4 regions of the Lentzea sp. HUAS TT2 genome follow, and region 3 is predicted to be linked to each of the others. Evidence: riboswitches for the same ligand, from Rfam matches in the RefSeq annotation. Region 3 holds a riboswitch; each other region holds the start of a gene.
The links. A riboswitch is a leader RNA that binds a small molecule or an ion and turns the genes downstream of it on or off. The one in region 3 is predicted to bind cobalamin.
Positions count from the first base shown of each region.

Region 1: it holds a riboswitch for cobalamin, as region 3 does, so the genes downstream of both, ACSHWB_RS28445 (ribonucleoside-diphosphate reductase subunit alpha) here and cobN (cobaltochelatase subunit CobN) in region 3, are expected to answer to the same signal.
Region 2: it holds a riboswitch for cobalamin, as region 3 does, so the genes downstream of both, ACSHWB_RS05540 (putative cobaltochelatase) here and cobN (cobaltochelatase subunit CobN) in region 3, are expected to answer to the same signal.
Region 4: it holds a riboswitch for cobalamin, as region 3 does, so the genes downstream of both, metE (5-methyltetrahydropteroyltriglutamate--homocysteine S-methyltransferase) here and cobN (cobaltochelatase subunit CobN) in region 3, are expected to answer to the same signal.

Region 1 is NZ_CP196667.1:5,828,637-5,831,856, reverse strand. It holds gene ACSHWB_RS28455 (LysR family transcriptional regulator ArgP) at 1-498, opposite strand, end outside; gene ACSHWB_RS28450 (LysE/ArgO family amino acid transporter) at 568-1,146, shown strand; cobalamin riboswitch at 1,344-1,554, shown strand; gene ACSHWB_RS28445 (ribonucleoside-diphosphate reductase subunit alpha) at 1,661-3,220, shown strand, end outside.
Region 2 is NZ_CP196667.1:1,104,549-1,107,768, reverse strand. It holds gene ACSHWB_RS05550 (helix-turn-helix domain-containing protein) at 1-448, shown strand, start outside; gene ACSHWB_RS05545 (threonine aldolase family protein) at 459-1,418, shown strand; cobalamin riboswitch at 1,449-1,587, shown strand; gene ACSHWB_RS05540 (putative cobaltochelatase) at 1,627-3,220, shown strand, end outside.
Region 3 is NZ_CP196667.1:299,678-302,897, reverse strand. It holds gene ACSHWB_RS01530 (precorrin-8X methylmutase) at 1-375, opposite strand, end outside; gene ACSHWB_RS01525 (hypothetical protein) at 372-1,352, opposite strand; cobalamin riboswitch at 1,364-1,494, shown strand; gene cobN (cobaltochelatase subunit CobN) at 1,530-3,220, shown strand, end outside.
Region 4 is NZ_CP196667.1:9,271,806-9,275,025, forward strand. It holds gene ACSHWB_RS43725 (AMP-binding protein) at 1-145, opposite strand, end outside; gene ACSHWB_RS43730 (enoyl-CoA hydratase/isomerase family protein) at 138-878, opposite strand; gene ACSHWB_RS43735 (TetR/AcrR family transcriptional regulator) at 955-1,515, shown strand; cobalamin riboswitch at 1,514-1,718, shown strand; gene metE (5-methyltetrahydropteroyltriglutamate--homocysteine S-methyltransferase) at 1,827-3,220, shown strand, end outside.

The DNA.
Region 1 (3,220 bases), 4.6 Mb from region 3:
CTGCGAAGCCATTGCCGCGTAACGGATCTCCCCCAGTTTGCTCACCGAGCAGCCCGCCACCGGTTCGCGCGAGGACGTCACCGCCGCCATCACCACACCCTGCCGCAGCAACGCCGTCGTGTGGTCCTGGTCCTCGCGGTGGAGGTCGAACGAGATCCTCAGCGACGACGGAACCCGTTGCAGGGCAGGCAGGAACCACGTGGCGAGCGAGTCCGCGTTCACCGCGATCGGCACCCGCACCACGGCGTCCTCGCCCAGTGCCGCGTCGAGGTCCTGGTCCAGCGCGAGCAGTTGCCGACCGTAGCGGACGATCACCTCGCCGGACGGGGTGAGGCGCACCGGGCGCGCACGCACCAACAACACCCGGCCCGTTCGCTGCTCCAGCGCCTTGATGCGTTGCGACACAGCGGAAGGCGTGACGTGCAACGCGGCCGCGGCGGCGTCGAACGTGCCCGCGTCGACGACCGCGAGCAGTGTCCGCACCAGATCCAGATCCATCACGACCACTAATGGTACGTAAGAATCTGTAGCTGGTCTCATCAAAGCGGCGTAAATACCGTGAACACCGTGACTGACCTGCTGCTCGGCTTCGGCACCATGATGACCCTGATCGTCGCGATCGGGGCGCAGAACGCTTTCGTGCTGCGCCAGGGACTTCGGCGCCACGCGGTCGCGCAGGTCGTCGCCGTGTGCGCGATCTCGGACGCGATCCTGGTCGCGGTGGGCGTCGCCGGGTTCGGCGCGATCGTGAAGGCGTTCCCCGCGGCCATCACGATCGCCGCGGTCGTGGGCGGGATCTTCCTGCTGGGGTACGGATTTCTCGCGGCACGCCGCGCGTTCGCCCCGTCAGCCCTGAACGCCGGCACGGACATGAGCACCCGCCCCGTCCTCACCGCGCTCGCACTGACGTGGCTCAACCCGCACGTCTACCTCGACACGCTCCTGCTGCTCGGCTCGATCGCGGCCGGCCGCTGGCTGTTCGGCGTCGGCGCGGTCACCGCCAGCATCACGTGGTTCGTCGCGCTCGGCTTCGGCGCCCGGCTGCTCAGCCCGCTGTTCGCGAGGCCCCGCGCGTGGCGGGTGCTCGACGGCCTGATCGCCGCCGTGATGATCACTCTCGGGGTGACCCTGATCGCCGGCTCATGATCATCACGAGCACCGCCGCCACCGCCAGCACGCCGCTCGTCACGGGTGCCGCGGCACCGACGAAAAGGGACGTCGAAGCGAGCCCCGCACTGACCAGAGCACCGAAGACGACCCGAGGCCGAAGATCACCCACGTAGATCACCCTAACCCACGACACGCCCATGTTGGGTGGCGATTCAGACCCCACCACCACATGTAGTATCTGCCGCGCTAGTGGTTCACCGGCTTGGCTCAACGAGCCGGTGAGGCAAGAGGGAACCTGGTGAAAATCCAGGACTGCCCCGCAGCGGTAAGTGGGAACGAAAGCCGTCAACGAAGCACTGGGTCTCACGACCTGGGAAGCGACGGCCGGTAGGAGTTCGCGGTACGCCCACGAGTCCGAAGACCTGCCACTGGTGTGTGCGCAAGCCTGCGCGCACGACACGGTGCCCCGAGGGAGGGCGGCTGTGTGCCCAGCGGCGTGTCCGCTGGCGCGCGCACGCGTTTCCTCGGGCCGATCTCGCGAGGAGAGAGCGTGCCCGACCGCCTTTCAGTGGTCATCGACGAAGCCTGCGCCGACCTGCCCAACGCGTCGGCCGAGGCGGTTCTGGCCGAGACCAAGCGCAACCTCTACGACGGCATCACCGACGCCGAGCTCGCGCTGGCGCCGATCATGGCCGCGCGCACGATGGTCGAGCACGACCCGGACTACTCCTACGTCAGCGCCAGGCTGCTGCTGGACAAGCTCCGCGCCGAGGCCTGCGGCATCCCCCTGTCGCACGCCGAGATGACCGAGCGCTACCCCGCGTACTTCGCGCAGTTCGTGCGCTACGGCATCGAGTTCGGCCAGCTCGACCCGCGCCTGGCCGACTTCGACCTGGCCCGCCTGGGCGCCGCCCTCGACGCGTCCCGCGACCTGAACTTCCAGTTCCTGGGCATGCAGACCCTGTACGACCGCTACTTCCTGCACCACGACGACCGCCGCTACGAGCTGCCGCAGGCGTTCTTCATGCGCGTGGCCATGGGCCTCGCCCTGCAGGAGGACGACCGCGACGCCCGCGCCATCGAGTTCTACGAGCTGCTCTCGTCGTTCGACTTCATGTGCTCGACGCCGACGCTGTTCAACTCGGGCACCACGCGCCCGCAGCTGTCGTCGTGCTTCCTCACCACGGTCGACGACGACCTGGCCGGGATCTTCCACGGCATCAGCAACAACGCGCTGCTCAGCAAGTTCGCCGGTGGGCTCGGCAACGACTGGACCCCGGTCCGCGGCATCGGTGCGCACATCAAGGGGACCAACGGGCGGTCGCAGGGGGTCGTGCCGTTCCTCAAGATCGCGAACGACACCGCGGTGGCCGTGAACCAGTGCTTCGCACCGGAGACCGGTGTCTACACCGCCGACGGCGCCAAGGCGATCAAGGACATCCGGGTCGGCGACCTGGTGCTCGGTGTCAGCGGCAACTACCGCGAGGTCACCGGCGTCATGCTCTACGACCAGGTCGACCCGATGGTCGAGGTCAAGGTCAAGCACTCCGTCGAGACGCTCAAGGTCACCGCGGGGCACCCGTTCTACGCCATCAAGGGCGTGCCGCTCGGCCAGGAGAACGCCCGCACCCTCAAGTGGCTCGCCAACGACAAGGTGCGCCCGGAGTGGGTGGACGCCGGTCAGCTGGAGAAGGGTGACTACGTCGCCCAGGTGATCCCCAAGGAGATCGTGCCCGTCCCCGGCCTCGGCGAGGACGACGCGCGGCTGTACGGGATCCTGCTGGGTGACGGGCACCTGTCGAAGGACGGCATGCAGTGGGGTGTCTCCGGCAACCCCGAGCTGGACGTGCACCTGGACTTCGTGCGTGAGTACCTGTCCACGCGCGGCATCCACTTCTGGGAGAGCGGGCGCGACGACACCTACCTCCAGATCCACTGGGCTTCTGGACGTGGCGTCCGGCGTGACGCCGAGACGGACCGCATCACCGGCGCGGGCGACCCCACGCTTCCGTTCACCCACGAGGATCTCTACGACGGCGACCGCAAGAAGCGGATCTCCCGGAGGTTCTCCCACCTTCCGCACGCGCAGACTCGGAAGTTGTTGCAGGGT
Region 2 (3,220 bases), 800 kb from region 3:
GATCGGCGAGCGCGGTATCGACGCCGTGTCGGTGGAGGACGTGGCTGTCGCGGCAGGCGTCGGCAAGGGCACCGTGTTCCGGCGGTTCGGCGACAAGGCGGGCCTGGTGAACGCAGTGGTCGACGAGACGGCCGCCTCCTGGATCAAGACGGCATCGTTGGAGTGCCGCTCCGCCGGGGAGTTCGCCGGCACCCTGTTCGACCACGTGCTGGCGTCGTTGCCGCTGGTCATCGCGGTGGAGCGGACGACGGCGCGCAGCTGCGAGGGCAACTTCCGGATCACCGTGGAGCGACTCGCCCGGCTGGTCGGCTCGACCTTCAAAGCGCACACCGTGCTGGCCGTGCTCAGGGGCGAGCACATCGAGTTCCTGCTGGCCCAGGGCATGACGGCCGCCGAGATCCGGGACGGGGTTATCTCGCTCGCGGACACGCTCGCCGCTGAGGTTTGATGCGGTGGTGATGAACCGACAGCTCTCCGGAACCCGCAAGAAGACGCTCCTGGAGAGGCTCGGCCCGGTGCCGGACGTCGACCCCGACCGCTACGGCGACGGCGGCCCGGTGGGCGCGCTGGAGGAGCGGGTCGCGCAGCTGCTGGGCACCGAGGCCGCGCTCTTCGTGCCGACCGGGACCATGGCGCAGCAGATCGCCCTGCGGTGCTGGGCCGACCGCACGCACAACCCGATCGTGGCGATGCATCCGCAGGCCCATCCGCTGGACCACGAGGACGACGCGCTGACCGTGCTGTCCGGTCTGCGTCCGATCAAGGTCAGGAATTCCGAGATAGCCACCTGTCCCGAGCCGTACGGGACGTTGCTGCTGGAGGTGCCGGACCGCGAGGCCGGGTTCGTCCTGCCGACCTGGGACGAGCTGACCTCGCTGGTCGACGCCGCCCGCGAACGGGACGCGGTCGTGCACCTCGACGGCGCCCGGCTGTGGGAGAGCACACACGGCCTGGGCAAGCCGCTGCCCGAGATCGCCGGGCTCTTCGACTCGGTCTACGTGTCGTTCTACAAGTCCCTCGAAGGCATCTCCGGCGCGGCGCTCGCCGGCACCCGGGACTTCATCGACCAGGCACGGGTGTGGCGGCACCGGTACGGCGGCATGCTGTTCCAGCAGTGGCCGGCGGCGCTGTCCGCGTTGCACGGCCTGGACACCGTGCTGCCCCGGCTGGGCACCTACGTCGAGCACGCCAAGGTCGTGGCCGCCGCCATGGGCCTGCCGGAGCCGCACACCCACCAGTTCGCGCTGCACCTGCCCGGCGACCCGAAGCGGCTCACCGAGGTGAGCGGGAAGTTCCTCGGCAACTTCTGGCGGGACGGGACGCTCGCGAAGAACGAGATCACCGTCGCGGAGCCCGCACTGGAGTGGACGGCGGACGAGGTGGCGGAGGCCTGGGCACAGTTCCAGAGCCTGATCTAGGGCGACGTCGCTCACCTGGCTGTTGGACCCGGCGGTGCGAAATGCGACGATGCCGGGGCTGTGAGGGGAGTGCGAGGAAGCCGGTGCGAATCCGGCGCCGTCCCGCGACTGTGACCGGTTCTTTGGAGTGAACCGGGAGTCAGGAACTCGTCCCCCTCTTTGATCACCGACCGCGGGCGTGGACACCCGAGGAAGGACTTCGCCGAGCATGTACCCCTTTTCGGCTGTCGTCGGCCATGACGACCTCCGGCTCGCCCTGCTGCTGAACGCCGTGCACCCCGGCATCGGCGGCGTGCTGGTCCGCGGTGAGAAGGGGACCGCGAAGTCGACCATCGTGCGTGCCCTCGCCGCGCTGTTGCCCGAGCTGGACGTGTCGGAGGGCTGCCGCTTCGGCTGCGTGCCCGGCAGCACCGACTGCCCCGACGCGCCGCACGACGGCGTCGAGCGACGACCGGCCAAGCTCGTCGAGCTGCCCGTCGGCGCCACCGAGGACCGGCTGGTCGGCTCGCTCGACCTGGAGAAGGCGCTGACCGAGGGCGTGCGGGCGTTCCAGCCGGGACTGCTGGCCGCGGCGCACCGGGGCGTGCTCTACGTCGACGAGGTCAACCTGCTGCACGACCACCTGGTCGACCTGCTGCTCGACGCCGCCGCGATGGGGCGCGCGCACGTGGAACGCGAGGGCGTCTCGGTCTCGCACCCGTCGCAGTTCCTGCTGGTCGGCACCATGAACCCCGAGGAGGGCGAGCTGCGGCCGCAGCTGCTCGACCGGTTCGGGCTGACCGTGGCGGTGAAGGCGGCGCGGGACGTGGGCGTGCGCACCGAGGTCATCCGGCGCCGGCTCGCCTACGAGGCCGACCCCGTGACGTTCGCGGCGAAGTGGGAGGCCGAGGACGCGAACCTCAGGCAGCAGATCGCCGAGGCCAAGCGGAAGCTGCCGCTGGTGTCCCTTCCGGACGGTGAGCTGCGCCGGATCGCCGCTGTCTGCGCGGCTTTCGAGGTCGACGGCATGCGCGCGGACCTCGTCGTCGCCCGTGCGGCGATCGCCCACGCGGCGTGGCGCGGTGCCGAGAGCGTCGAGGAGACCGACGTCGAGACCGCGGTCCGGCTCGCCCTGCCGCACCGGCGCCGCCGCGACCCGTTCGACGAGCCCGGCATCGAGGAGCAGCAGCTCGAGGACGCGATGCGCCAGGCGGCCGAGCACGCGGAGGAACCCGACGACCAGGGCCCGGACGACGACGGCCCTGGCGGTGGTGAGCTCCCGGAACCGCAGGAAGGCCCCAAGGGCAACGGGAACGCGCCCAACGACCGTCCGGCACCGGAGCCCGCGCCCGCGTTCAAGGCACGGCTGCTGGAGGTCCCTGGAGTCGGCGAAGGCGCGCCTGGCAAGCGTTCCAGGGCCCGCGCCCGCACCGGCCGGATCGTCCGTTCATCCAAAGTGGACGGCAGCGGGCTGCATCTCGTCGACACGCTCACGAACGCGGCGCCGCACCAGGCGACGCGCGGACGGACCGGCCCCGGACTGCTGCTGACCGCCGCCGACCTGCGCAAGGCCGTCAGGGAGGGCAAGGAGTCGAACCTCGTCCTGTTCGTCGTCGACGCCTCCGGCTCGATGGCGGCGCAGAAGCGGATGTCGGCCGTCAGCGGCGCGGTGATCTCGTTGCTGCGCGACGCCTACCAGCGCCGGGACAAGGTCGGCGTGGTGACGTTCCGCGGTACCCAGGCCGAAGTCGCTTTGCCCCCGACGACTTCCGTGGACGCGGCCGCCACCAGGCTCAAGAAGATGCGCACCGGAGGCCGGACCC
Region 3 (3,220 bases):
GCGGTCAGCGAGCAGTTCGAGTGCGGCGGCACTGCGCGTGTTGCCGATCTCCTGCGCTCGTGACGGCGTGCGCGGATCCTGCAGGTAGCAAAGGACTTCGTTGTCCTTCGGCAGACGGCGGCGGGTCACGCCGGACGCGACCATGTTGGCGTCGCACAGGATCGGGGCGCCGCCCCGCAACGCCTCCCTGGCGTCGCGCACGACGTTCGGGGAGAACGCGACGTCGTCGGGCAGGTCGGTCATGCCGCACGCGTGGATCATGCGGACGACGACTTTCGCGACGTCCGCCGGGAACCTGGTGAGGTCCGACTCCGCGCGAATGGTGGCGAAGGACTGGCGGTAGATCTCCGCCCCGTCCTTGATGTACTGCGTCACCTGATCTCCTCGTAGCCGTCGCCGGTCGCGACGAACTCGATCACATCGCCGGCGGGACGGCCGCAGCGGCGTGCACAGCCCGACCAGTGAACGGGCCGGTCGTGCGGGGTTCCGAGCCACGCGCGGGCGTCGGCCCGCACGTCGGAGAGCGACTTCGCGCAGCCGGGGCGCCCGGTGCAGGCGCTCACGCCGTGCCAGGGGGATTCCGGGTCCGTGATCAGGCCGGAGGTGTCGGTGCCGGCGGGGACGACCAGGCTGCGCCACGGGGTCAGGCGGAGGGGCACGCCGGGGAGCTGGTGGGCGTCGAGGCGGCCGAGCGGGACCCCTGGCGTCAAAGGTGAAGGTGCGACAGGAGTCACAACCGGGGTGAGGCGCGGGGCGTCGGTGGCGCCGAAGTGAGCGGTGATCTTTCGCACACCGTCGTCCACTTCGGACAGGCGCCAGGCCGGGCCGCGGAGCTGCTGGAAGAGGCGGGCGGCGGTGAGGACGGCGGAGACGGGGTCGGCGACGCGGATGCCGGTGTCGCGGCCTGCGAGCAGCAGAACGTCGCTGACCAGCCCGAAGTCGCCGCCCAGCCCACTCACCGAAGCACCCACCGTCACCAGGAAACGCCCTGGCAGCGAGGCCAGCAGAGGGTCCGCGCACAGAGCCGCGTCGATCTCGTCGACCAGCGCCTGGTTGTCCTCCAGCGGCGCCGCGATGATGTTGCGGATCCGCTCGTGCGACGCCGACGGCAACAGCCCGGCCGCGGCCAGCCGCGCCCCCAGCTCCACCCCGTCCGCGAGCCCCCTGATCTGGAGGTTCGCCCGCGAGGTCAGCTCCACCGAACCGTTCCCCAGCTCAGCCGCGGCCGTCCGCACCACATCCCACTGAGCAGCGGAAAGAGTGCCGCCCGGCACCCGGATGCGCGCCAGCCCGCCGTCGGCCGCGGCGTGCAGCTCGACGGCGCCGGGGCAGGCGTCCGGGTGACTACGCATAGGTCGGACTGTAACCCGCCGGTTAGGGTGAGCCCGAACGACGAAGCGCAGGAGGAAGCCGGTGCGAATCCGGCGCGGTCCCGCCACTGTGACCAGCGAACACCGCTGGGAGTCAGGAACTCCGCTTCCGAGTCACCCGCACTTTGGGGCGAGGACCCCACGAGGGATGGAGCCTGCGTGATCCTGCTGCTGTCGACCTCCGACACCGACCTGCTGTCGGCGCGTGCGAGCGGAGCCGAGTACCGGCTCGGCAACCCGGCGCGACTGACGACCGACGACCTGCCCGCGTTGATGCAGGACGTCAGCCTCGTGCTCGTGCGCATCCTCGGTGGGCGCCGGATGTGGGAGGAAGGGCTCGACTGGCTGCTGGCCAGCGGGCTGCCGGTGGTGGTGCTCGGTGGTGAGCAGCAGCCGGACGCGGCGCTGATGGAGCTGTCGACGGTGCCCGGCGGGGTCTGCGCGGAGGCGCACCTCTACCTCGCGCACGGCGGTCCGGCGAACCTCACCGAGCTGCACAAGTTCCTCTCCGACACCGTGCTGCTGACCGGCCACGGCTTCGAGGCCCCCACGGCCACCCCCACCTGGGGTGTGCTGGAACGCGAGACCGCTCCAGAAGGTCCGACGGTCGCGGTCCTCTACTACCGCGCCCACCACGTGGCCGGGAACACGGCGTTCGTCCACGCCCTGTGCGACGCGATCGAGGCCAAGGGCGGCAAGCCACTGCCGGTCTACTGCTCCTCGCTGCGCACCGCCGAGCCCGAGCTGCTCGACACGCTGCGCCAGGCCGACGCGCTCGTCGTGACGGTGCTCGCCGCCGGTGGCACGAACCCCGCGAAGGCTTCGGCGGGTGGCGACGACGACGCGTGGGACGTCGGTGCGCTGGCCGCGCTCGACGTGCCGATCCTGCAAGGGTTGTGCCTCACGTCGAGCCGCGCGTCGTGGGACGAGAACGACGACGGACTGTCTCCTTTGGACACCGCGACCCAGGTCGCGATCCCGGAGTTCGACGGCCGTATCATCACGGTCCCGTTCTCCTTCAAGGAGATCGACGAGGACGGCCTCACCGTCTACGTCGCCGACCCCGAACGGGCGCTGCGCGTCGCGGGCATCGCGGTCCGGCACGGCAGGTTGCGGCACATCCCGGTCGCGGAGCGCAAGATCGCGGTCATGCTGTCGGCGTACCCGACCAAGCACTCCCGCATCGGCAACGCGGTCGGCCTGGACACGCCGGCGTCGACCGTGCGGCTGCTGAAGGCCATGCAGGAGCACGGGTACGACATCGGCGACGCGCTGCCGGGTGTGCAGGAACTGGACGGCGACGCGTTGATCCACGCGTTGATCGCGGCCGGTGGCCAGGACGCCGACTGGCTGACGCAGGAGCAGTTCGAGAGCAACCCCGTGCGCATCGCGGCCGCGGACTACCGGGAGTTCTACGAGACGCTGCCCGAGGAATTCCGCGAGTCGATGCAGGAGCACTGGGGCGAGGCGCCCGGCACGCTCTTCGTCGACCACTCCAAGTCCAAGGACGGCGAGATCGTGCTGGCCGCGTTGCGGTCCAACAACGTCGTCGTGATCGTGCAGCCGCCGCGCGGGTTCGGCGAGAACCCGATCGCGATCTACCACGACCCGGACCTGCCGCCGTCGCACCACTACCTCGCGGCGTACCGGTGGATCGAGTCGAACTTCGGCGCGGACGCGGTCGTGCACGTCGGCAAGCACGGCAACCTGGAGTGGTTGCCCGGCAAGACCGTCGGCATGTCGGCATCCTGCGGCACGGACGCGGCGCTCGGCGATCTGCCGCTGGTGTACCCGTTCCTCGTCAACGACCCGGGCGAGGGCACCCAGGCCAAGCGCCGTGCGCACGCCAC
Region 4 (3,220 bases), 1.2 Mb from region 3:
CCCTGTCCCGCAACGCCTGCGCGTACCCGTCGGACAACGCGTGGATCTCGGCGAACGTGAACGAGCCGCCAGGATCGAACGTCCACGCGATCTTGTCCGGCCACCGCGTCACGGCCGTGCGCAGTGCTCCGATGAGATCAGCCACGGCCGAACTCCTCACGGGGCTTGTCCCCCTCACCGGAGGTGCTGGTGATCACGGCGTGGTCGACCTCGGTGGCCAGCGCCTGATCAAGCGTCGCGCCGCAGCCTTGGTCGACCGCGCGTTTCGCCAGCAACGCGGCCACCGGCGGCTGGGCAGCGATGCGTTTCGCGAGCTTCATCGCGTGCTTCTCGTGGTCGTAGACCTCCCGGTAGACCACCCCGAGCTGCATCAGCCGGCCACCGGTGATCCGCTCGCCCAGCAGCAGCCATTCCTTCGCCTTGTGCGGACCGACGACCTTCGGCAGCAGGCCAGAGATGCCTCCTGTGACGCTGAGACCAACGCTGACCTCGGGAAACCCGAACTCCGCTCCGATACTCGTCACGATGAGGTCGCACCCCAGGGCGAACTCGGCGCCCGCACCGAGCGCGTACCCGTGGACCGCCGCGATCACCACACCGGGGAAGTCGCGGATCGCGCGGGTGACGTCCTGGATGCGCTCCAGCCGTGCCCGCGTCTGCTTCTCGGTCTCGACCGGCACCGGCTCCTTGAGGTCGTGGCCCGCGCAGAACGCCTTGCCGCGGCCCGCCAGCACGATCACCCGCGCCCCGTCCTCACGAGCCCGCGCGAACGCCGCCAGCAGGTCCTCGACCAGCGCCGGGACCACGGCGTTGAGCCGTTCCGGACGGTTCAGGTGCACCTGGGCGATGCCCTCGGCACAGGAGTAGTCGACGGTCATCTCTCCCCTTCGATCGATCGATCGATCGGGCTTGACGCTAGAGTGAGCGCGTCCGGCCGGTCAAGGGAGGCAGCAGATGACGACGGAGGAACGGGTCCGCGAGGCCGCCGTGCGGTTGTTCGCCGAACGCGGCTTCCACGGCACCGGCATCCGCGACCTCGCCCAGGCCGCCGGCCTCTCGTCGGCCACGCTCTACCACTACATGGGCACCAAGGAAGACCTGCTGGCCGAGATCATGCGCACCAGCCTCACCGAGCTGATCGGCAAGGCCGAGCTGATCACCGGCGACGAGACGGACCGCCTCGTCGCGTTGGTCGAGATGCACGTGCGCGCGCACGCCGAGAAGCCGCGCGAGACGACGGTCGTGGACGGCGAGATGCGCGCACTGACCGGTGAGCGGCGCGCGGAGATCGTGGCGTTGCGCGACCGCTACGAACGCTTCTGGCAGCAGGCCATCGACGACGGGGTGAAGGCACGGAAGCTGACCGTGGCCGATCCGGGTGTGGCGCGGCTCGCATTGCTGGAGATGTGCAGCGGGGTTTCGCGCTGGTACTCCCCCACCGGGCCGGTCGACCTGAGTGATCTCACCGTCCAGTACGCGGACATGGCGCTGGGCATGCTCGGCGCGGCCCGCTAGGGTCGGTGCTGCCAGCGGTTCACCCGGGCTCGTTCCGGGTGGAGCAAAAGGGAACCCGGTGCGAGTCCGGGACTGCCCCGCAGCGGTGAGTGGGAACGAAAGCCGTCAGAAGCACTGGGTCTGCCAGATCTGGGAAGCGACGGCCGGTAGGAGCAGGCAACACGCCCACGAGTCCGAAGACCTGCCGCCGGTCCGCGCGCCGACCCGGTGCGCGGTGCTCCGGAGCCTCTCGGGCGGGCTGACGGGCGCGGCTGCGTGCCGTCCTGCTCGCGTGTCTCCGGTGCTTCCGCACGCTCGCGAGGAGAGAGCTTGTGACCATCGGCAGCACTGTCTTTGGTTATCCCCGAATCGGACCGAAGCGCGAGCTGAAGCGCGCGGTCGAGCAGTACTGGACTGGGAAGATCGACGAGGCCGCCCTGCGGGAGACGGCGAAGCAGCTCAGGGCGCAGACCTGGGCCGAACTGTCCGAACTGGACTCCGTGCCGTCGAACACGTTCTCGTTCTACGACCAGGTGCTCGACACGACCCAGCTGTTCGGCGCGATCCCGCAGCGGTTCCGCGACCTCGGACTGTCCGAACTGGACACCTACTTCGCGGCGGCACGCGGCCGTGACGGCGCCGCGGCCCTGGAGCTGACCAAGTGGTTCGACACGAACTACCACTACCTGGTGCCGGAACTGGGCCCGGACACCGAGTTCCGGCTGGCCGGTGACAAGCCGATCGCCGAGTACCGCGAAGCGCTCGAACGCGGTTTCACGACCCGTCCGGTGCTGCTCGGCCCAGTGACGTTCCTGTTGCTGGCCAAGAGCACGGTCCCGGGCTTCGACCCGCTGACGTTGCTCGACCGCCTGCTCGAGGCCTACGTCGAGCTGCTCGGCCGCCTGCGCGTCGAGGGCGTCGAGTGGGTGCAGATCGACGAACCCGCGTTCGCCGCCGACCGCACGGCGGCCGAGCTGAACGCGTTGCGCCGCACGTACCGGACGCTGAGCGGGCTGCCGGGCCGGCCGAAGCTGCTGGTCACCGGCTACTACGGCGATCTCGGTGAGGCGCTGCCGATCCTGGCGGCCTCCCAGGTCGAGGCGATCGGCATCGACCTCGTGAGCGCACCGGACACGTCGGTCGCGATCCCCGCGTTGCGCGACAAGATCCTGGTCGCCGGCCTGGTCGACGGACGCAACGTGTGGCGCACCGACCTGCACACCGCGCTGGCGAAGGCCGCGACACTGCTGGGCTTCGCGAGCGAGGTCGTCGTGTCGTCGTCCTCCACGCTGCTGCACGTGCCGTACGACCTGGAGGCTGAGGACCTGGAGCCGGACGTGCAGGCGCGGCTGGCGTTCGCCCGGCAGAAGGTCCGCGAGATCGTGGTGCTGGGCAAGGCTTTGCGCGAGGGAGCCGACGGCGCCTGGGCCGACGAGGCGAAACGCCAGGTGCCCAGCCCGCGCCGGGACGACCACGTGCGGGCGCGCATCGCGTCGCTGCGGCCGGAGCACAGCCTCCGCGCGCCGTACGAGGAACGGGCCGCGGCCCAGCAGGCCCGGCTCGGGCTGCCGCCGCTCGCGACCACGACGATCGGCTCGTTCCCGCAGACCGGCGACATCCGCAGGGCGCGCGCGGCGGTCAGGAACGGCGAGATCACCGAGGACGAGTACGGGCAGCGGATGCGCGACGAGATCGGCCGCGTGATCGACCTGCAGGAGGACATCGG